DNA from 2 places in the Rhodoglobus sp. G.S.23 genome. Region 1 is predicted to be linked to the other one. Evidence: riboswitches for the same ligand, from Rfam matches in the RefSeq annotation. Region 1 holds a riboswitch; the other holds the start of a gene.
The links. A riboswitch is a leader RNA that binds a small molecule or an ion and turns the genes downstream of it on or off. The one in region 1 is predicted to bind glycine.
Positions count from the first base shown of each region.

Region 2: it holds a riboswitch for glycine, as region 1 does, so the genes downstream of both, AC1ENN_RS04865 (L-serine ammonia-lyase) here and gcvT (glycine cleavage system aminomethyltransferase GcvT) in region 1, are expected to answer to the same signal.

Region 1 is NZ_CM155237.1:834,845-846,706, forward strand. Features, by position in the region: gene AC1ENN_RS04035 (PPOX class F420-dependent oxidoreductase) at 1-104, shown strand, start outside; gene AC1ENN_RS04040 (VWA domain-containing protein) at 401-2,062, shown strand; gene ctlX (citrulline utilization hydrolase CtlX) at 2,152-3,144, opposite strand; gene AC1ENN_RS04050 (ornithine cyclodeaminase) at 3,152-4,183, opposite strand; gene AC1ENN_RS04055 (Lrp/AsnC family transcriptional regulator) at 4,314-4,745, shown strand; glycine riboswitch at 4,821-4,941, shown strand; glycine riboswitch at 4,943-5,045, shown strand; gene gcvT (glycine cleavage system aminomethyltransferase GcvT) at 5,080-6,237, shown strand; gene gcvH (glycine cleavage system protein GcvH) at 6,240-6,611, shown strand; gene gcvP (aminomethyl-transferring glycine dehydrogenase) at 6,611-9,535, shown strand; gene AC1ENN_RS04075 (VWA domain-containing protein) at 9,886-11,598, shown strand; gene AC1ENN_RS04080 (VOC family protein) at 11,640-11,862, opposite strand, start outside.
Region 2 is NZ_CM155237.1:1,015,058-1,026,919, reverse strand. Features, by position in the region: gene AC1ENN_RS04910 (multifunctional oxoglutarate decarboxylase/oxoglutarate dehydrogenase thiamine pyrophosphate-binding subunit/dihydrolipoyllysine-residue succinyltransferase subunit) at 1-1,986, shown strand, start outside; gene AC1ENN_RS04905 (zf-HC2 domain-containing protein) at 2,115-2,345, opposite strand; gene AC1ENN_RS04900 (sigma-70 family RNA polymerase sigma factor) at 2,342-2,968, opposite strand; gene aroA (3-phosphoshikimate 1-carboxyvinyltransferase) at 3,078-4,484, shown strand; gene rsgA (ribosome small subunit-dependent GTPase A) at 4,487-5,548, shown strand; gene AC1ENN_RS04885 (inositol monophosphatase family protein) at 5,551-6,345, shown strand; gene AC1ENN_RS04880 (septum formation family protein) at 6,439-6,939, shown strand; gene AC1ENN_RS04875 (bifunctional alpha/beta hydrolase/OsmC family protein) at 7,085-8,341, shown strand; gene AC1ENN_RS04870 (siderophore-interacting protein) at 8,447-9,274, shown strand; glycine riboswitch at 9,396-9,491, shown strand; gene AC1ENN_RS04865 (L-serine ammonia-lyase) at 9,639-11,093, shown strand; gene AC1ENN_RS04860 (pyrimidine reductase family protein) at 11,090-11,839, opposite strand; gene folP (dihydropteroate synthase) at 11,846-11,862, opposite strand, start outside.

The sequences.
Region 1 (11,862 bases):
CCGCTCTGCAGAAAAAGTACGGTGCCAAATACACGGCCATTCGGCTAGCGCAGAAAGTTCGGGGAACCGCAGGGCAGTCGGTGGCGGTCGAGTTGCGCGCCTAGGGTAACGGCTCGGGCGCAATAATTTTGCGCTACTAGTGACTATTTGTCGCGCCAAGGGATGTTTTGTCACTTTTCCGCGCAAAAACTGAAAATAACCTGTGGAGAGGCGATTTAGTGACGCGATTTTGTGTCACTATTGTGCATTACCTCTGAAAGGGGGTCAACTCTCGGTTCCCCCGAAACCGAGTGCACCCGTGATCGATGGAGTCCCCGTGTCCCGACCCCGCCACCGTTCAAGAACACTTAAATCTTGGCTCATTCGTATAAGCACGCCCGCATTGGCGACGCTGCTCACCTTGTCGCTCGCCAGCGGCGGCGCGATTGTGGCTCTCGCAGCGCAAAACAAGCTTGACGACTTTGTCGCCCAGACTTTCGGATGCTCCAACGCTACCGAGCTCATTGTTGTCGCCGATCCCACTATTTCGTCGACAGTCCAAACCGTTGCCAATGCTTTCAATTCAGAGCACATCGGCCAGTGCCTCTCTGCCAAGGTCGTGACGCAGCGTTCCGCTGACACTGCAGCCCTGCTTGCTTCGGGAACGTCAACCGGTGCCGACGCCTGGATTCCCGATTCGCCGGTGTGGCTCAATCGCGTGGAAAGCACTGCCACTTCACTCGGTCGCGAAGTCCCGGTAACTCAGGAGTGGGACTCGGTTGCATCGAGTCCTCTGGTGTTTGCGACTCCTGCGGTAAAGGTTGGCGAATTTGAGGCTGCAGAAGTCGGATGGTCGGCGGTACTTTCGGGCCGCTATCGCACTCTGCTACCCGACCCCGATAGCTCAGCCGCAAGCATGATCGCGCTCGCAACTCTCAACGATCTCGCTTCCGATGGTGATCCGGCCGATTTCGACCGAGCCCTCATCACTCTCGGTCGTTCCATTCCTGACTCCACTCAAGCGGCTTTCACCGAACTGCAAATTTCAGACTCGCGCATGGTTGCGTTGGCAACGGAGCGCGAAATTGTGGCGCACAATGCCTCCCATCCGGATGATCCGCTAGTGGCGCTGTATCCCGCTGAAGGCACGGCAGCCCTCACGTACCCTTTCGTACTCGTGGGAAACACAACGGTCTCGGAACTCGAATTGTCGCGCATGACAGAAGAGGAGCGTGCCACGATTGCAGAAGCAGAAACCACGAGGGCCTCGTTGCTTGAAGAGTTCGCCGAACTGGTCCGCGGGTCAGACGCGGTGCTCAACGCTGAAGGCTTCCGTGACAACGCCGGGGGAGGGGAGATTCTTGCTTCCGGTGTTATCGCCGCACCGACGGCAACCAAGTCGGTGGGAGACACCACCGAGCTCGTCTCGATCTTGCGCAACTGGAACGCACTCAACCTGCGCTCACGCATCCTGACGGTCGTCGACGTTTCTGGATCGATGCTCGAACGGGCTTGGGACGGGCAACGCCGCATCGAGATGTTCCAAAATGCTGCCGAAGATGCGTTCAGCACCCTTTCAGAAGACGACGAGCTCGGAATGTGGCTGTTCTCCAAAGAGCGCGTCGGAGCTGAGGATTGGGAAGATGTCGCCGGCATCCGCTCGATGAACGACCCCGAGCATGTCGAAAACCTGCAGGCGATCATCGACTCGCTACCCGCCCGCATCAATGGATACACCGGGCTCAATGACACTGTGCTCGCTGCCGTCACCCATGTGCGCGAAGAGTACAACGCCGACAAGGTCAACTCAGTGCTGCTCATTACAGATGGGCGCAACGAAGATGACAACGGCATCTCGCTGCAGAAACTTCTCGACAACCTCACCGCAATGATCGACAAAAACACCGACGAACCAGTGCCTGTCGTGCTCGTCGGAATCGGGCCAGACACCGACGTCGAAGCGATGCGCAAGATTGCGCAAGCCACCGGCGGAACGGCCTACCAAGCAAACAACCCCACCGAGCTCAGCAATGTGATGCTCGAGGCGTTGTCCCAACGCGACTGCCGCCCGAACTGCAGTTAGCGAAAACACAGAGCACTGCGTCGCCCTAGCGTCGCAGTGCTCTGTGGCCCGAGTCGACGACGGAGGGACCCGTCAGAGCCTCAGGTCGATCACGCGCCAGCCGTCGGTGCTGTTTCGGCAGAACCGGCGGCTGGAACGCCGGCAGCAACATCCGAAGCCATTCGTGAACGCCGATCCAAATGGATGCCAGCAACCATGCAACGCACCGACCCGCCAGCCAACTCGATCGTCGGAATATCCAAGGGCACAATCTGGCAGCTAGCCTCAATCACTGAACGTTGCGCAGCAGTAAGGCTCGACAACGCGCGCGTCGACAACGCCAAGATGCGCCCACTCGAGCCCTTGAGCTCTAGTGCGTTTCCGGCAAAGTTAGCGATCTGGTCTGCGGTCAGGTCGATGAGAGTGCGTCCCGGTGCCGTCAAGCGCTCCGCGATCTCCATCCGACGATCGCCAGAAGCAATCAAATCGAGACCGATCATCGCGAAATCCGTGGCAATACACATCATCACATTGGTGTGATAAATCGGCACCCCGTGGCTATCACGGGCCTCAAACATCATCGGTTCATAGCCGAATGAGGCGCAAAAGCGTTCCAGCGCGAGCGGATTCGCGCGGTGCGACTCCGCCGCATACGCAACCCGGTTGGTGTGGTCGATGACCATCGCACCGGTGCCCTCAAGGTAAATTCCGTCGTGCTCTAGACCGGAATAGTCGACAACATCTTGCACGCGAAAGTCGTGCTTGAGCATTTCGACGACATCGGTGCGACGCTCAGTGCGACGATTCGGTGCATACATGGGGTAGACCGCAACACGGCCGCCACTGTGCGTTGAAAACCAGTTATTGGGGAACACGCTATCGGGGCGCGTGCTCTCCGTGTCTTCGAACACGTGGATGTTGACACCAGCGTCGCGCAACGTCTCCGCCACCATCGTCGACTCGGCATACGCGGCGCGAGCAATCTCATCCGGAGTGCGGGTGGGATCGGTCGACTGGAATGCGTTGTCGCTCGCGGTCTGACTATTCGGTGTAAACAGATGCGGGCGAATGAGAACGGCGGCGGACGGCGCTTGAACGCTCACTGAGGGCCTACGCGGTCAGCGCTGGTGCGCGCGAGACGAGTGAGAACAGGTCCTTCGGATCGGCGGGATTGGCGATGAGATCTAGATCTGTCGCGTAATCGGTGCCGCGAACAGCATCGAAAACGTAGCGCAACGCTGAGAAGTCTTCGATCGCGAAACCAACAGAGTCGAAGAGGGTCACTTCGCTTGGCGAGGTGCGACCGGCAGCGCGGCCAGCCAAGACTTCCCACAGTTCGGTGATCGGCGAGTCTGCTTCGAGCTGCTGAATCTCACCCTCGATGCGGGTCTGCTCGGGGAACTCAACAAACACCGTTGCGTCGCGCACGATTGACGCTTCGAGCTCCGTCTTACCTGGGCAGTCGCCGCCGATTGCATTGAGGTGCATGCCCGGCTCGATCATGTCGGAGGTGAGAATTGTGGCATTCGCTTTGTCTGCCGTGCAGGTGGTGACGATGTCGGCGCCAGAAACGGCATCCGCTGCAGAGGTCGCGCGCACAATCTGGAAGCCGAGTGGTTCAAGGTTGCGGATGAACTTGTCGAGGGCAGCGGGATCGGTGTCCCAGATGCGCAACTCGGTGATACCAAAGGCTGCGCGGAATCCGAGTGCTTGGAATTCTGACTGGGTACCGGTGCCGATGAGGGCGAGCACTTGTGCGTCAGGGCGAGCAAGGGCGCGAGCGGCGAGTACCGATGTTGCCGCGGTACGCAACGCTGTGAGCAGCGTCATCTCTGAGAAGAATGTGGGATAACCGTTGTCAACTCGCGCGAGCATGCCGAGAGCGGTGACGGTCTGGAAGCCGTTTCCTGGGTTTGAGGGGTGGCCGTTAACGTACTTAAAGGCGTACGTTTCGCCGTCGCTTGTTGGCATGAGCTCGATAACGCCCTCTGCCGAATGAGCGGCAACGCGAGCGGACTTGTCGAACTGAGGCCACTTGGCATAATCCTGCTCAAGGTAGCTGACGATGCCCATAATGATTGGCTCGATTCCGGTGTCGGCAATCCAGCGCCCCATGTTGTTGACGTCTACATAGTGGACCATGTCACTCCCTTCGTTTCGGTGTTGCTGGTTCCCACGTTACGAATATGCACTATGCACACACAACAACCATTAGACGCGATTAGTTCACAACAACTGAGCAAAATTGAGAGCGCTATTGTACAATTTGCTCATGCCTCAATTGGATGATCTCGACCGACGTCTTCTCGCCGCCCTCAGGGCCGACGCGAGAGAGTCAATAGCGAGCCTGTCACGCCGACTTGGCGTCACGAGGGCAACCGTCACTAGTCGTATTGACCGCCTCGTTAGTGGTGGAACGGTACTCGGGTTCTCGGTTCGCATTCGCGAAGACCGGGACCCGTCGACTATTCGAGCAATATCGTTCATCGAGGTCGAGGGGCGGTCGACGGATGCCGTGATTCGCAAGCTGCGCGGAGTTCCCGAGATTCACGAACTCCACACCACAAATGGCGCCTGGGATCTCGTCGCTGACATCCGCACCGACAGCCTGAGTAACTTCGACAGAGTGCTGGCGAGCATGCGCAACGTTGACGGCGTCGTCAACAGTGAGACGAGTTTGCTGCTCAGCTCAGCGCTCCTCTAACCCTTTTGGCAGTGACAGAGGCGCGAGCATCCGCCCAGCATTGCTATGCTGAGCTAACAACTGAACATCGGGCCGCAACACGATGCGGGAGAGCCGGGCACACGGCGTTGGTCATCTTTCTGACTAGACGCCAGCACGGCACCGAAGGAGCAAGCCTCCCCGCCAATCTCTCAGGTTCATGTACCGCATCGCACTGGCCACTCTGGAAAGAGAACCTCGCATCACCATGAGGTTCCGCCGACGGTGAAAGCGCACTAGTTTGAAGGTGCGTGAAGCTCTCAGGCTCATCACAGAGGGGGAGTTCTATTCACTAGCCACGCGCCGGGAGAACTCCGTGACCGATGTATCAAATTCTGCAGCATCACCAGCTGAATCTTCACCTGCTGTCGTGAGGTATTCGCCGCTGAACAGCATTCATGAGCGGTTGGGTGCCACCTTCACCGACTTCGCCGGGTGGATGATGCCGGTGCGATACAGTTCAGACCTTGCCGAACACCATGCGGTGCGCACGGCAGCCGGCATTTTTGACATCTCTCACATGGCCGAAATTCATGTGCGTGGTGCCGATGCTGGTGCGTTTCTCGACTTCGCGCTCGCTGGCAAGCTTTCCGGCATCGCCTTGGCTCAGGCAAAATACAGTCTGCTGCTCAACGAGGCCGGCGGAATCATTGATGACCTCGTCACTTATCGTCTCGGTGATGATCACTTCTTGGTTGTCGCAAACGCGGGGAACCGTTTTGCCGCAGCGGTGGCACTTTCCGAGCGCGCTGCGGGCTTTGATGTTGCTGTCACCGATGAGAGTGACGATTACGCGCTCATCGCTGTGCAGGGCCCGGTTTCGCGGGCGATTCTCGAAGCGACTGCCGGTCTCACCGACTTCGCTACGCCGCTTGACGAACTCAAGTACTACCGCGAGACGGCCGCAACGTTCGCCGGCACCGACCTCATCATTGGTCGCACCGGTTACACCGGCGAAGACGGTTTCGAACTCTACATTCAGGTGGATGCCGCAGCCGACCTCTGGGCAGCGCTCACGGTCGCTGGCGAACCTCTCGGTCTCGTGCCCGCCGGCCTTGCGTGCCGAGACACTCTGCGCCTCGAAGCGGGCATGCCGCTGTACGGTCACGAGTTGAACCTCAGCACCTTCCCCGTTCAGGCTGGTCTTGGCCGTGTTGTTGCGCTCAGCAAGGATGGCGATTTTGTTGGCCGCACTGCAATCGAAGCAGGACCGGATGCCGGTGCTCGCGTTCTCGTCGGACTCACCGCCGAGGGCCGTCGTGCCGGTCGCGCAGACTATCTCATCTTCCACGGCGACACCGAGGTCGGAATCATTACCTCCGGTGCACTTTCGCCGACTCTGGGTCACCCGATCGCTATGGCCTACGTCGATCCCGACGTGAGCGAGATCGGCACCGAGCTTCACATTGATGTGCGGGGCAGTCGCATTGCTGCATCCGTTGTTTCCCTACCCTTCTATAAGAGAGAGGCCTGATCATGGCTGAGAAGAGCGAATTGCAGTACACCGCCGAGCACGAATGGGTGCTCGTTGATGGAAACGTTGCGACCATCGGCATCACCGATTTTGCCGCGGGCAAGCTCGGTGACATCGTCTTCGTCGACCTCCCCAAGGTGGGCGCCACCGTCGCTGAAGGCAAAATTGTCGGCGAAATTGAGTCAACGAAGTCGGTAGGTGAACTCTTCGCTCCCGTTACGGGAACCGTCGTTGAAGCCAACGACGCCGTCTCCGACAGCCCAGAACTCGTTAACAGCGACCCTTTCGGCGAAGGCTGGCTGGTCAAGATCGAATTCACCGAACTTCCGTCGATGCTCAGCCTCGACGAATACACCGCACTGACAGGCGAATAATGCCCAACCCTTACATCAGCGGCACTTTCGCCGACCGTCATATCGGCACGGATGCTGCCGCTCAGGCGAGCATGCTTGCCGCCGTCGGCTACGACAGCCTCGAAGCCCTTGTCGATGCCGCAGTTCCGCCAGCGATCCACCAGACCCCGGTCGTCAATTCCACGATCCCTACTCCGGCTTCGGAGCGGGAAGCGCTCGCCGAACTGCGTGCCCTCGGCAACGCGAACAAGGTGCGTCGCAGCATGATTGGTCTCGGTTACTACGACACCATTACGCCGGCCGTCATCAAGCGCAATGTGCTCGAAAATCCCAGCTGGTACACGGCGTACACGCCGTACCAGCCCGAGATTTCGCAGGGGCGCCTTGAAGCGTTGATTAACTTCCAGACCATGGTTGCTGATCTTGCTGGCATGACGACGACGAACGCCTCGATGCTCGATGAGGGCACTTCGGCTGTCGAGGGCATGCTGCTCGCTCGCCGTGCTACTCGCGTGGAATCGAACGTGTTTATCGTCGACGCTGACACTCTTCCTCAGACCAAGGCTCTGTTGGAGAATCGGGCGGAGGCTGTCGGTATCGAGCTTATTGAGCTTGACCTGGCAACGCTGGGAGCGAACCCTGAGCTACCGGAATGCTTCGGTGCGCTCATCCAGTACCCGGGCGCTAGCGGTCGTGTGTGGGATTCCAGCGAAGTTATTGCGGCGGTCAAGGCTCACGGCGGACTCGCTGTTGTTGCCGCAGACCTGCTCGCCCTCACGATTCTCACGTCGCCAGGTGAACTTGGTGCCGATGTTGCTGTCGGAACGACACAACGTTTCGGTGTTCCGATGGGCTTCGGTGGACCGCACGCCGGTTACATGTCGGTGCGCAAGGGGCTCGAACGTCAGCTTCCTGGGCGACTTGTTGGTGTGTCTCAGGATGCGGCTGGCGACCCCGCCTACCGTCTGTCGTTGCAAGCTCGGGAGCAGCACATCCGCCGCGAGAAGGCGACCTCCAACATTTGTACAGCTCAGGTGTTGCTCGCCGTTATGGCCTCGATGTACGCCGTTTATCACGGCCCCCAGGGCCTCAAGCGGATTGCCCAGCGCATCCACCACGACACGGCGAAGTTCGCAGCACGCTTGACCGCTGCGGGCTACACGGTCGAAAATGAGACGTTCTTCGACACCCTTTCGGTAACCAAGAAGGGGCAAGCACACGCAATTGCCGCCAAGGCGCTCGAGCTCGACATCCTTCTCTATGTTGTGGATGCCGACACCGTGCGTTTGAGCTTCGATGAAGTCTCGACACAGCCGTACGAGGGTATCTTCGCGTCGCAGAAGAACGACCTCGCGAAGGCGTTCGGGCTTGATGATGGCTTCTCCTACAGCCCAGAGGATGTCAGCATCCCCGACGCTCTTAACCGCACGAGCGAGTACCTCACCCACCCGGTATTCAACACGCACCGCTCGGAGACGAGCATGATGCGCTACCTCAAGTACCTCGCCGACAAGGACTATGCGCTCGACCGCGGCATGATCCCGTTGGGCTCGTGCACGATGAAGCTCAACGCGGCAAGCGAGATGGAAGCGGTGAGCTGGTCAGAGTTTGCGGGCATCCACCCCTTCGCACCCGCGGAAGATGTCTCCGGCTATCTCGTCATGATTTCGCACCTGGAATCGTGGCTTGCCGAAGTGACCGGCTACGACACCGCGTCGCTGCAGCCGAACGCTGGCAGCCAAGGCGAGCTTGCTGGCCTCCTCGCGATTCGGGGCTACCACCGAGCCAACGGCGACCTAGACCGCACAATCTGCCTCATCCCCTCGAGTGCACACGGCACGAACGCTGCCAGCGCAGTGCTCGCCGGAATGCGCGTCGTTGTGGTGGCCTGTGACGACCTCGGCAACGTTGACCTTGGAGACTTGCGTGCCAAGATCGCCGAGCACGCGAGTGAAATCGCTGCCCTCATGATCACCTACCCCTCGACTCACGGTGTGTACGAGCACGAAGTGCGTGAGATCACGCAGGCGGTGCACGACGCTGGTGGACAGGTTTACGTTGATGGTGCCAACCTCAACGCCCTGCTCGGTTATGCGCGGTTCGGTGACTTTGGCGGCGACGTCAGCCACCTCAACCTGCACAAGACCTTCTGCATCCCTCACGGTGGTGGCGGGCCAGGTGTTGGACCGGTTGTCGCGAAAGCGCACTTGGCCAAATTCTTGCCAGGACATCCGATGGCTCAGAGCCATCACCACCCTGCGTTTGACATGCAGACCGGCGAAGCTGGCCCGTATGTTCACGCTGGGGGAGCAATCAGCGCTGCACCCTATGGCAGCCCTAGCATTCTGCCGATCACGTGGGCCTATGTTCGCATGATGGGGTCGGAGGGCCTCAAGGCTGCAACGGGTGCCGCTGTGCTTTCGGCCAACTACATCGCAGTTCGCCTGCGGGAGCACTTCCCAGTGCTGTATGCCGGAGACAACGGACTTGTCGCTCACGAGTGCATTCTCGACCTACGTCCGCTCAAGGAAGCGACAGGAATCGACAATAACGACGTCGCAAAGCGCTTGATCGACTACGGCTTCCACGCCCCGACGATGTCGTTCCCGGTCTCGGGCACCCTCATGGTCGAGCCGACCGAGAGTGAAGACCTCGCTGAGCTCGATCGTTTCATCGACGCAATGATCGCGATCAAGGATGAAGCGGATGCCGTGGCGGCCGGAACGTGGCCGGCCGACGACAATCCTCTCGTCAATGCACCGCACACCGCGCAGTCTGCGGTGTCGAGCAATTGGCCGCATGCCTATTCGCGCGAGCAAGCGGTCTATCCGCTGACTTCGCTCGTGTCTGGCAAATATTGGCCACCGGTTGGTCGTGTCGACAACGCATACGGCGACCGAAACTTGGTCTGCTCGTGCCCGCCCATTGAGGCGTTCGCGCACTAAAAGTATTGGTCACGGTCTGTCTGCTAGTTCGCTAGTCGACGTGAGGCGCGTGCGGAATCGGTCCAGTCCGTTTCTGCATGCGCCTCACGCGGTTAATCCCTCGCTCGTGGAGCGTCGAGACGAAGGTTGGGCGACGCAAAAATGTGTCCCCCGAATGCGGGACACAGTGATCTACTGGGATCGCTTTGTGCGCGCGAAGATTTTCTCGTGATTTGCTGGATATTTTCTCGCTTCATGTTGTAGTGTCCGTCTGGTGTACGGCGTGAGGTCGACCCGACGACCTCCCTGCGCCGCTTCACCGACTGGAGACCCTCGTGACTAGCCGCCGGCATCGACACCGAAAGTCTTTCTTGGAGAGGCTTAAGCGACGCTGGTGGATGGTGCCGATCGTGCTGGTTTCCGTTGTGGCAGTGGCCGTTGCGGGAATCCAGTTTGGTGCTGTCGGGTGGCTCGGTAGCGCTTTCGGTTCGATCGCCGGGGGATGCAACGATAGGCGGTCAATCGTTGTTGCTGCGGATCCATCGATCGCGCCGGCGCTCACGATCATTGCGGCAGAGTTTGATGAGACTTCCGTCAACTGCACGACAACGGAGATTCGTTCCCTTGTCTCTGCGGACACTGCAGCACTCTTCGCTACTGGTGTTGCTGGAGACCTGGATGCGTGGGTTCCCGACTCGAGCGCTTGGCTCGATCGCGCAGCGACTACGGCGATTTCCTTAGGCCGTGCCGCACCAGAATTCGACACGTACGACAATATTGCGAGCACGCCTGTGGTGTTTGCTAGCTCAGCGTCACAGGTATCGGCCCTTGCCGAGACTCCGCTGTCGTGGGCGACCTTGCTATCTGGAACAGTAAGCACTCTGTTGCCCGATCCGGAGTCGTCGGCCGCAAGTCTCGCCGGGCTTGCTCAAGTGAAGTCGGTTTCGTCTGAGACTGATCCGCGACAGTTTGCCGGGGCGATGATCGCTATGGGCAAGACAATCCCATCTTCCGCAGAGGCCGCATTCGAGCTTGCCGCAGAGGCCACAGTTCCTACTGTTGTCGTGACAACGGAGCGCGATGTCGCAGCTCACAACTCGTCGTCGTCAGCAGCGCCGATAGTCGCGCTCTATCCGACAGATGGAACAGTCGAATTGACGTACCCCTTTGTCGTTGCGATCGGTGATTCCCAAGAGTCCGCCGGTGCAGCCGGTGACGGCGAGGATGCTGTTGCCGTTGATGAGAGCGCGCCGGTGACGGCGGGTGCTCCGAAGGAACTCCTCACCGCGCTGTCAGCGGCAGCGCGTTCTGCGGCTGACGTGCTCGCCGATGCGGGTTTCCGCGATGCTGATGGTGGGGGTGATTTGCGGATGGCCGGGGTTACAGAAACCTCAACCGCGGCTCAGCCGACCGCAAGCGCGGCAGTTCAGATTGAAATTCTGCGCGCGTGGAGTGTTCTCACTCTTCGTTCGCGGCTTCTCGTTGTGATTGATACCTCTGGTTCTATGCTCGATCCGGCAAACAATGGGCTTCGAAGAATTGACGTGTTCCAGCTCGCCGCAAGCGAGGCGCTGTCAAAGTTCTCTGGCGAGGCTGAACTCGGTGTGTGGGTTTTCTCGCAGAACCGTGTTGGCAGTCAAGACTGGGAAGATCTGTCGCCGATTGCTCCGCTCTCTGATCCCGCGCACGTGAAGCAGATCAACGGCGTTATTGCGTCGCTGCCGGATCGAATCTATGGATACACAGGCCTCTACGACACCATTCTGGCGGCGGTAAAGAGAGTCAAAGAAGATTACGATCCCTCGAAGGTCAACTCGGTTCTGCTCATCACCGATGGCTACAACGAGGATGACAACGGCATTGATCTGCAGACGCTTCTTGACAGTCTCAAGGCAATTGAAGATCCGACGAAGCCCGTCCCGGTGCTCCTGATCGGTTTTGGCCCAGACACTGACCTCGCATCCATGAAGACAATTGCGCAGTCAACGGGCGGAGCGGCCTATTCAGCCGCTGTTCCAGAGGATCTCGGCAAGGTGCTCGTGGATGCTCTCACCCAGCGTGCTTGTCGTCCGAACTGTTCGTAGCGTCAATTACCGGTGAGAGTTGCCGATCGAACGCGTGACGCTTAGCGAGTCTCGTTGTCGTCGCTAATGCTCACTAGCCAAGTAACTGAATAGCGATCAATGACCATGCCGAAGGTTCCGCCCCAGTCGGCAATGCTTCCGAGGGGCATGGTCACCTGGCCGCCGTCACACAGCTTCTCCCAATAGGCCTCTAGGGCCGCTTTTTCGCTGAGAAAGCCAGCGATGGAGATGGACATCGATCCGCCAGGGGAGTATTCCATGGCC
Region 2 (11,862 bases), 180 kb from region 1:
TTCGAGGGCACTCAAGACCCGCGCACCGTTCAGGGTTCTGGCGATGTGAAGTATCACCTCGGCACCGAGGGAACTTTCACTGCTGCCGATGGCCGACAGATCCCTGTCTACCTTGCGGCTAACCCTTCACACCTTGAGGCCGTCGATGGCGTTCTTGAGGGCATCGTTCGGGCAAAGCAGGATCGCCGCCCGATTGGGTCCTACGCTGTTCTTCCTGTGATGGTTCACGGTGATGCTGCTATGGCTGGTCAGGGCATTGTCGTTGAGATTCTGCAGATGTCTCAATTGCGTGCGTACCGCACCGGCGGAACCATCCACGTGAACATCAACAATCAGGTTGGCTTCACTACCCCTCCCGGCGAGGCACGCACTTCGCAGTATTCCAGCGATGTCGCTAAGACGGTTCAGGCACCGATCTTCCACGTGAACGGCGACGACCCCGAAGCTGTGGTTCGCGTTTCTGAGCTGGCTTTTGCGTACCGTCAGAAGTTCCACCGCGACGTTGTCATTGACCTGATTTGCTACCGCCGCCGTGGCCACAACGAGGGCGATGACCCCTCGATGACGCAGCCGCTGATGTACAACCTGATCGAGGCCAAGCGTTCCGTTCGTACTCTCTATACTGAGGGTCTCGTCGGCCGAGGCGATATCACGCAAGAAGAATACGAAGCGAGCCACCAGGACTTCCAAGATCGTCTTGAGCGCGCATTTGCGGAGACTCACGCGGCACAGACCGGTTCCATGCCGATCCTTACTCAGGATGGCAATGCAACGTCTGATCTAGAGCGTCCAGGCTCGCAGCGCGATGATGCTGTTGGTGAACCCATCACCACCGGTATCGACGAAAGCATCGTTCAGCTCATCGGTGACGCGCACGGCAACCCACCGGCGAACTTCACGGTTCACACCAAGTTGCAGGCTTTGCTGCGCAAGCGCGTCGATATGAGCCGCAAGGGCGCTATCGACTGGGCATTCGCCGAGTTGTTGGCAATTGGTTCAGTGCTGCTGGAAGGCACTCCGGTCCGCATGGCCGGTCAGGATGCTCGCCGCGGCACATTTGTGCAGCGTCACGCCGTTCTCCATGACCGCCAGAATGGTCAAGAGTGGCTTCCTCTGCAGAACCTCTCCGAAAACCAGTCGCGTTTCTGGATCTACGACTCCCTGCTCAGCGAATACGCCGCTTTGGGCTTCGAATATGGCTACTCAGTGGAGCGTGCAGATGCTCTCGTCATGTGGGAAGCGCAGTTCGGTGACTTCGCTAACGGCGCCCAGATCGTGATTGACGAGTTCATCTCCAGCGCCGAACAGAAGTGGGCGCAGCGCTCGAGCGTTGTCATGCTGCTTCCGCACGGTTATGAAGGCCAGGGGCCAGATCATTCGTCTGCCCGCATCGAACGCTACTTGCAGATGTGTGCCGAGAACAACATGATCGTGGCTCGCCCGTCAACGCCTGCGTCGTACTTCCACTTGCTGCGTCGTCAGGCCTATTCGCGTCCACGCCGCCCGCTAATCGTGTTCACCCCTAAGGCGATGCTTCGTCTGCGCGGTGCAACGAGCGATGTTGCTGACTTCACGAGTGGTCGCTTCGAACCCGTTATCGATGACGTCCGTCTCGAAGACAAGTCGGGCGTCACACGCGTCATCGTGACTTCGGGAAAGACGTACTACGACATCGTTGCCGAGCTCGATAAGCGCGAGATCAAGCACATCGCGGTTGTGCGCATGGAGCAGTTCTACCCGCTGCCCGTTACTGACATGACAGAGGTACTCGCGAAGTACCCGAACGCTGACATCGTGTGGACTCAAGATGAGCCCGAAAACCAGGGTGCGTGGCCGTTCATTAGTTTGGAACTGGCTCGTCACCTCAAATCAGGCGAAATCAAGCTTGCGTCACGTCCAGCTGCCGCCTCGCCGGCAACCGGATCGTCGAAGCGCAGCGCGCTTGAGCAAGCAGAACTGATCGATCACGCGATTACGCAGCCTTAGGGTCGCGGTTACGCCTTAACAGCGAAAGCGGGCATCCTCTTCGGAGGATGCCCGCTTTCGCTTTTAGGGCGTTAATTCACGAGTACTCACTTATAGATCGCTACAAGTGACGTAAACGATAGAGCGATTTAGGCGTCTGCCAGCTTCGACAGGATCGCGTTACGCAGATCTTCTGGAGCCTTCTCGCGGCATGCCTGCTTGACTTTCAACTTCAGTGCGAGAGCAACGAGGTGTTCACTCGAGCATGATTCGCAGTTATCCAGATGATCAGAAACATCTTGGAAATCGGCTTCGTTCAATTCGCGGTCGAGGTATTCCTCGAGCTCCGCTTTTGCTTTCTCGCAACCACAGTCGGTCATTTCGTGCTCCTAGATGATGCGGGCGTGCCGGGGGTGCGGTCACGCGCATAGTCGGCCAGTAGTTCACGCAGCATGCGACGGCCACGGTGCAGTCGGCTCATTACGGTCCCTACGGGGGTTTTCATGATGTCGGCGATCTCTTGATAAGAGAAGCCTTCAACGTCGGCAAAGTAGACAGCGAGTCGGAAATCTTCGGGGATCGACTGAAGAGCATCCTTCACGGCGCTATCGGGCAAGTGATCAATAGCTTCCGCCTCAGCAGAACGCGTGGAGACTGACTGGGTTATCGACTCTGCGCCACCCAGTTGCCAATCTTCCAGCTCATCAATGGTGCCTTGGTAAGGGCTGCGTTGGTTCTTGCGGTAAATATTGATGAACGTGTTGGTTTGGATGCGGTACAGCCAAGCCTTCAGGTTCGTGCCCTGCTGAAACTGCCCGAATGCCTGAAACGCTTTAACAAACGTCTCTTGCACAAGGTCGGCAGCGTCGCTGGGGTTACGGGTCATGCGCATCGCGGCGCCAAAGAGCTGGTCCATATACGGCAGCGCTTGTTCCTCGAATTGCCGTCGTTTGTCCGCCGCTGCGGTGTCGGTATCGCTCTGCTCAACTTCGTCGGTAGTCATCAGCGACAATTCTAGTTCGCTGATCACGGCATCCTGCTGAGTGCTCAGTAATGCAGTCATGCTGGTGCCTCCTCCGTGGTGGGTAAAACGTCGATACTCTTAGTAACTAATGTTCGTATCCAAGTATTCCAACCCAGAGTTCAGCCCCTACGACGACGACTCGGTTCCTGAGACGACGGTGCCCGGCAATTGGCCAGCACCGACGGTTACTCACGCCTTGGCAGAATCGTTGAGCCTCCCCGGCAGCAAGAGCCTGACGAACCGTGAGCTTGTTCTGGCAGCTTTGGCAGATGGCCCGTCCGTGCTGCATTCACCGCTTCACTCTCGTGACAGCGCGCTCATGATTGAGGCGTTGCGCGCTCTCGGCGTCGGAATCACCGAAATCCCCACGGGCAACGTGTTTGGTCCGGATCTTGCCATTACCCCAGGCGAGCTCCAAGGTGGAAGCTCGATCGATTGTGGCCTCGCTGGTACCGTTATGCGTTTCTTGCCTCCAGTAGCAGCACTTGCTCTCGGGCCCATCGCCTTTGACGGGGATGAGGCGGCGCGCCGGCGACCCATGCGCACCACCATCGACTCGCTGCGTGCGCTTGGCGTTGATGTGTCCTCAGATGGCCGAGGAACTCTTCCCTTCAGCCTCTACGGCATGGGGTCGGTCGCTGGCGGTGAAATTAGCATCGATGCGTCAGCATCTAGCCAGTTCGTTTCCGGTCTGCTCCTCGCGGCTGCGCGTTTCGATAATGGCCTCACGCTGCGGCACACGGGCGAAAAACTACCAAGCATGCCCCACATCGAGATGACTATCGCCTGCCTAGCGGCGCGCGGTGTGATCGTTGACAGTCCAGAACCCGGGGTGTGGATTGTTCCGGCCGCTCCGATTCGGGCAATCGATGTCGCGCTCGAACCCGATCTTTCAAATGCTGCTCCTTTCTTAGCTGCTGCCGTAGTCGCGGGCGGAACAGTCACGATAGAGGGCTGGCCAGCATCCACGACACAGGTCGGTGCAGACCTCGAGCACCTACTAACGCTCTTCGGCGCTACGGCAACGCGCTCCGATGGTGCACTCACGATCGACGGCGGCGCTGGCATCATCGGCGGCGTCAGCTATCCAGGAATCGACCTCGATTTGAGCACCGGTGGTGAGCTCGCACCCGCAATCGTTGCGTTGGCTGCGCTCGCGTCATCGCCGAGCACGATCACGGGCATCGGTCATCTGCGAGGTCACGAAACAGATCGCCTCGCAGCGCTCAGCGCTGAAATCAACGCCCTCGGCGGAGCCGTAACAGAACTCGATGATGGCCTGCACATTGAGCCGCGCACACTCCATGGCGGAGTGTGGCATAGCTACGAAGACCACCGTATGTCGACCGCCGGCGCAATCATCGGCCTTGCAGTCGAGGGTGTCGAGGTCGAAGGTATCGACGCAACCGCAAAAACTCTGCCGCAATTCCCCGCACTTTGGGCAACGCTCGTTGGCGATGCCCCGCTCACGACCACCAGTCTTGGGTTGCTGTAACGATGAGTTGGCTCAGCGGAGATGACGAAGACGACGACCGCAAATACAGCGAATACGACGAGAGTTCGATTCGCATGCGTCCGAATCCCAAAGCGAACAAGCCGCGAAGCAAAATTCGCCCCGAGCACGCCGACGCCATCGAGGGTCGCGTGTTCAGCGTCGACCGCGGACGCTACGGAATCTGGGTTGCTGAAGGCACCGACGACGAACGCCAAATCATTGCCGCACGTGCCCGCGAACTGGGGCGAAACCAGCAAGGCAAAGTCTCGGTCGTCACCGGCGACTGGGTCGACCTCGTCGGAGACACGAGCGGAACAGAAGGAACGTTGGCGCGTATCGTTCGCATCCGCGAGCGCAAGACCCTACTTCGCCGCAGTGCAGATGACACGGATGCCGTAGAACGCATCATTGTGGCCAACGCCGACCAGATGCTCATTGTCGTTGCCGCCGCCGACCCTGAGCCGCGACCGCGTCTGGTCGACCGCTATCTGGTGGCGGCTTACGACGCCGGAATTACTCCCATCCTGTGCATCACTAAGACTGACCTGCAAGATCCGGCTGAGTTCTTGGAGAACTTTGCGGGGCTCGAGTTTCGGGTAATCGCGAGCCGGTCAGATGAGGTTCCGCTTGAGGAGCTTCGGCAAATCTTGGATGGCCACACCACGGTGGCTGTCGGTCACTCGGGTGTCGGAAAGTCCACGCTGGTAAATGCGTTGGTTCCTGATGCGAATCGTGCTGTCGGCCACGTGAATGCGGTTACCGGCCGGGGGCGCCACACCTCATCTTCAACGATCTCTTACCGTGTTGGCTCTGGTTGGGTGGTCGATACTCCCGGAGTGCGTTCCTTCGGTTTAGGTCATATCGACCCTGGCAAGATTTTGTCGTCGTTCACCGATTTAGCGGTTCTTGCTGAGGAGTGCCCCCGCGGCTGCACCCATCTTCCGGATGCTCCAGACTGTGCAATCGCCGAAGCGGTGGCCGCTGGCGATCTTGGCGAGGTCGGAAAACTGCGATTGGATTCCTTCCAGCGACTCATCACGACGCTGGGTTCCACTAGCGTGTAGGGGTGACCGAATACACTCTCGCTGACGATCTTTCTCTTGCTCTCGCGCTGGCGGGAGATGCTGACCTCATCTCGCTCGATCGCTTCACGGCGCTCGATCTTGAGATCACCACCAAGCCTGACCGCACACCGGTAACGGATGCCGACAAGGCTGTCGAGCGAAGCATCCGTGCCGGTATTGCTGCTGCGCGCCCGGGAGATTCCATTCTCGGCGAAGAGTACGGTGAGGCAGGCAACTCGAGCCGTCAATGGATTATCGATCCCATCGACGGAACATCAAACTTTCTCCGCGGTGTTCCCATCTGGGGCACCCTGATCTCGCTCGTCATTGATGGCGTGCCTCAGGTCGGAGTCGTCAGCTCGCCCGCTCTCGGCAAACGCTGGTGGGCCGCAACCGGTCATGGTGCTTTTGCTCAGGCACACGATGGAGAGCCAGAACAGATCTTTGTGAGCAAAGTTGCGTCGCTTGAGGCCGCCTCCATTAGCTACAACAGCCTTTCCGGCTGGGATGGCGTTGGTCGACTCGATGCGGTCATCGCTCTAACTCGGGCTACCTGGCGTTCGCGGGCGATTGGCGACATGTGGGCGTATATGCTGCTGGCCGAGGGCGCGTTGGATGTCGTTGGCGAGTTCGATCTCCAGCCGTATGACATGGCTGCGCTGATTCCCATTGTGCTCGAAGCGGGTGGACAGTTCACCTCGATTGAGGGCGAGGCTGGGCCGTGGCATGGGAGCGCTTTGGCGACTAACACACTGCTGCACGATGAAACGCTAGAGCTGTTGCGTTCTTACCAATAGTTCACCCGTTTGGGGTACCTGTGAATACGCTGAGTTGACTAGGCTTAACTTATCCTCGGCATTTTTACATTCTCACGAAAGCGACTGACCCTAATGACGACAGAAAAAATCTGGCGCCGGGCGTTCGTAATCGCAACAGTGGCTACCGCAACGGTAGCCCTCAGCGGTTGCAGCATCCTCACTCTTGTAGCCAATGGATTTTCGGATGCCGTAGATCCCGGCCCCGGCACGACTCAAGATGTTTTCAGCCTCGTCGTTGGGGACTGCGAAGCCGGTGCTCCCGCTGAGGGCGAAGTCTCCCAGACGAAGACAATCGACTGCGCTGAACCTCACGAAGGCGAAATTTACGCGGCTTCGTATCTGGCAGAGGGCGATTTCCCCGGTGACGACGTCATCGCCGCTCAAGCGGAAACCGATTGCCTTGTCGAGTTCGAGTCGTTCATCGGTGTGAATTACGAGGATTCGATGTACGACTACTCCTGGTATTACCCCACTGAGAGAAGCTGGGCTGACGGAGATCGCGAGATTCTTTGCATCGCCTATGACTATGAGGGAAACCAGATCACAGGGTCTCTCGCTGGAGTCGCAAAATAAGACTGCGTGCGAGCGGCTGTCGAAGATCTGTATCTTCGATAGGCGCTCTATTCGTCAAGGGAACAATTGGTGACCGCGATGGTGTTGCAACCAGTAGCCGGATGAGAAACGCTGGTAGTTCCTCGAACACAGGGCGGTAGCAACAATGAAGATCGAATTTCCGGGATCCGACGACACTATGCTCGCTGCCCGACTGGAACTTCCTGAGGGCACACCAGCAGCATTCGCGCTGTTTGCCCACTGCTTCACGTGTTCAAAAGACTCGTTCGCCGCCTCCCGTATTTCGCGAGCGCTCGTTGACTACGGGGTCGCAGTTCTGCGCTTTGACTTCACAGGGCTTGGCGGATCTGACGGTGACTTTGCCAACACAAACTTCACGTCGAACATTGAAGATGTCGTTGCCGCGACTGAGTTTTTGCGAGACAACTACCGCGCGCCATCGTTGTTGATCGGGCACTCGCTCGGCGGCGCTGCCGTTCTCGCTGCCGCCCATCGCATTCCTTCAACTCGCGCGGTGGTGACGATCGGCGCCCCAAGCGACCCTTCGCACATCACAAACCTGTTCGGTGCTGCGAACGCTGAAATCGAGAGTCGCGGCGAAGCCCAGGTTCAGCTTGGCGGGCGTGAGTTTCGCATTCGCAAGCAATTGCTCGACGACATTGCCGCTCAGCCGCAGTCCGCGAGGTTGCGAGATTTGGATGCAGCACTCCTCGTCGTTCACTCCCCCATCGATCAGACGGTGGGCATCGACAACGCACGCGAGATTTTCGAAACTGCTCGGCACCCCAAATCCTTTGTTGCACTCGACGGAGCGGATCACCTGCTCAGCAACCGCGACGATGCGACCTTCGCTGCAAGCATCATCGCGGCCTGGGCTGCTCGCTATGCCTTCGACGGTGCTGAGACCCCGACTTCAGCCGAAGGCCCGATGACCGTCATCGAGCCGAGCGCCGCTGTCACTACCGACGGTCGTTCAGTTATTGTCCGCGAAAGCGGTCCAGCTCGATATGAACAGCGAGTACTCGCATCGGGGCATGAGTTCATCTCTGACGAGCCTGCACCGCTCAGCGAAAACCACGGACCGAGTCCCTACGATTTGATTCTTGCCGGTCTCGGAAGCTGCACGTCGATCACCATCCGCATGTACGCCGATCGCAAGAAGATGCCCTTGACGGGGGTGAGCGTGCGCTTGACTCGCGAGCGACTGGATGCCGCGACCTGCGAGCATTGCACGGCCACCGAGGGAACCGTCGAGCACATTACGCGCGAGCTCACTCTTGACGGCGATCTCAGCGACGAGCAACGTCAGGCGCTTCTCGTGATTGCCGATAAGTGTCCGGTGCATCGCACCTTGGAGGGCGAGATTTCAATCACAACCAGCGTTACCGCGGCGACAGGGTAGCGACCACCTATCGACATCGCCTAGAACTCTCAGCAGTCTCGCTATAGAGTTATTAGGCAACCCTTATTTTAAGATGAAATGAGCCGGCCCTCGCGCCAACCGCCTATGACCATTGAACGCGATTCCGCCAAGCACCCCCTAATCATCCGCCGGGTCACTGTTAGCGCGGTGAGCCACCCCACGCCGACCATCGCTCGCATCACCCTGAGCGGTGACGAACTCGACGGGTTCGTGGCCAGCGGACCTGCCGACCACGTCAAAATCTTCTTTCCTGACCCCTCGACTGGAGAGCTTTCCGCTCCCGTCATGACCGAGTCTGGCATCAGCAAGCCCCAGGGCGGTGTCGTGATTTCCCGCGATTACACGCCTCTCGGTTTCCGCAGCTCAGAGGGTCAGCACGAGCTTGATATTGATTTTGTTGTTCACGGCGATGAAGGTCCCGCTTCCGCTTGGGCCGGCCACGCCCGCATCGGGGATCCTCTCGTGATCGCTGGACCCCGTGGGTCAAAGTTGCTCCCCCGTGGCGCAACGCACGTAATCCTTATCGCTGACGAAACCGCTCTGCCAACCAGCTCGCGGTGGATCGATATGCTTCCCACTTCGGTGCACGTCACTGCGTTGTTTGATGTTGCCGATGAGACCGTCGAGAGCTATTTCAGCCCCGAACAGAAAGCACGCATGTCTGCTGAGTGGTTCTACCGCCGCGACGGGCTCGGCCAACTCGACGCTGCGCTCCGGGCACTCGGAGAGATTGGCGAATCGACCTACATTTTCCTCGCTGGCGAAGCCACAACGCTTGTCCCTTTGCGCCGCTACCTACGCCGAGAACTGGGTCTGCCCAAACAGCAGGTTTCAGCAGATGGCTACTGGCGTCGAGGAGTCACGAATGCTGACCACCATGAACCGCTCGATCCCACCGATCCGGAAGACTAAAAGAGGCACGCACTCGCGCTGCGCATCCTGACTGCTTGCTCAATTGCGCCTCAGCATCCGCCAGATAGCCGGTCGTCGTTCTCGACCGAAGTGTATGCTGATGGCACAAGTGAACAGCCGTCATACCGCTGCGGGAGAGCCCTTCCGATCGTTGGTTGGCGCCGTAGGAGCAAACCCTCTCCGGGAATCTCTCAGGCACCAGTACCGCAGTGGCTAGGCAACTCTGAAAAGTAGTCGGCCCTGTCCGACTCGCCGACGGGGCAACGTAACGCCACAAGCGTGCGGAAACTCTCAGGCCCGATACAGAGCGGAGAGGACTCAACGACGCCCGCACGAAGATGTGTGGTGAAGAAATGGAGTCACCGTGCCAATTCGCAATCTGACGCCCCGAACCGAAGTACCGACACCCTCGCTCGAAGAGGTGCCCCTCAGCAGCTTCGACCTGTTCACGGTCGGCATTGGCCCATCTAGCTCCCACACCGTCGGCCCCATGCGTGCTGCCGCATCATTCGCTGCCGACCTTGCCGAACACGGGATGCTCGACGCTGTCACGTCGCTCCAGGTCCGGCTCTATGGTTCTCTCGCCGCTACCGGTGCTGGTCACGGCACGATGAGCGCTGTGCTCATCGGGTTGGAGGGCAAACTACCCGACCAGGTTCTTCCAGCAGAGATGGAAAAGATTCTCGAACGAATTGAGAGCACGGGCGTCCTGCAGCTTGCGGAGGCACACGAAGTTCCGTTCACGGAGGGCGCGATCGCACTCCACCCGCTCACAGTTCTCGACGGACATCCGAACGGTATGCGATTTGCCGCATACGACAAAGATGACATTGCAGTCCTTGAAGCGACCTACTTCTCCATTGGTGGCGGCTTCATCTACCGGGAGGGTGACAACCGCGACGGCAGCTCTTCCACCGGCCCCGCAGCGGTTGCTGATCCCCTACCCTTCCGTACTGCGGCCCAGCTCTTGGCTCACTGCCGGGCTGAGGGGCTGAGCTTCAGCGGCGTGATGCTTCGAAATGAACTCGCGCGCCGCAGTTACGACGAAGTCGCTGCAGGACTCCTTCACATTCGTGACGTCATGGATGAGTGTAAGAACAACAGCCTTGAGCGCACCGGCAATCTTCCCGGCACTCTGAATGTGCGTCGACGGGCACCCGACTGGCACGCTCGTCTCCGCCGCGAAGACCCCGACCGTGACCCCGCCTTCTGGCAAGAGTGGGTCAACTTGGTCGCTCTCGCCGTCAACGAAGAAAACGCTTCTGGTGGTCGCGTCGTCACGGCACCAACAAACGGCGCAGCAGGCATCATCCCCGCGGTGCTGTTTTATGCCACTCACTATGCTCCCGGCATGAGAGACGCTGACCAGGCAGTAAAGGATGATGCGACAGTGCGCTTCCTGCTCGCCAGCGCCGCCGTTGGGGTGCTCTACAAGCGCATGGCATCGATCTCGGGTGCTGAAGTTGGATGTCAGGGTGAAGTTGGTTCCGCATCATCAATGGCCGCGGCGGGACTAGCCGAGATCTTGGGCGGAACACCAGAACAGGTAGAAAACGCCGCCGAAATCGCGATGGAACACAATCTTGGTCTGACCTGTGACCCCATCGGTGGTCTTGTACAGATCCCCTGCATCGAGCGAAATGCTATTGCGGCGGCCAAGGCAATCAACGCCGCGAAAATGGCACTGTGGGGCGACGGCACGCACCGGGTTTCACTCGATGAGGTCATTATTACGATGGCTGAAACGGGCAAGGACATGAGTTCTCGCTACAAAGAGACTTCCATGGGCGGTCTCGCTGTCAATGTTGTGGAGTGCTAACGCGCGGCACGCACATAGCGCAGTAGTAGTGCGCCGTCATCGCCACCGAGTGCTTGCGCCAGTGCCATCTCTTGCGGAGCTGCATCGGCAGCGTCCACAATGCGACGGGCAGAACCGCCTTCGATGCGCGGGCTAATAGTCAGACAGAGTTCGTCGACCACGCCTTGAGCGACCATCGTCGCAAATAGTGTTGGTCCGCCCTCACTATGCAATTGGGGGTAGCCGCGATCGGCAAGGAGATGCTTCAACTCGACAGTATCGACCTCGGTGTCGCCGGCAACGACTACATCGGCGACTTCCTCAAGTGCTGCACGCGCCTGCGGTGACGCGCTCTCCGTTGTGATCACGAATGGACGCACAGCGTAGCCAGCAAGATCCTTGGGCTCAAGCCTCAAGGATGCACTAACGATGGCAAACCGTGGCTGGGCTGCGAGGCCGTTGGCCACTCTCCATTCCGCTGCATCATGGTCTAAGGCCAAATTTCGGTAGCCTTCCTGACGAACGGTTCCCGCACCAACGACAATGACATCGGCAAGCCGTCTCAAGAGTGCGAAAACTCGCGCGTCCGTCGCAGTCCCGAGTGGGCCTGACGTACCCTCGTGGGTTGCTGCACCATCAATGCTTGAGACAAAGTTGGCCCGTAACCACGGCACCGAACGATCCGCGACCGCATAGCTTGCCAGTAGCTGTTGGTCGCTCAGTTCGCTGCCAGCAGTCAATGCACGAATTTCGGATGCGGCCTCCATCAGGTTCTACCTCTCATTTGCGT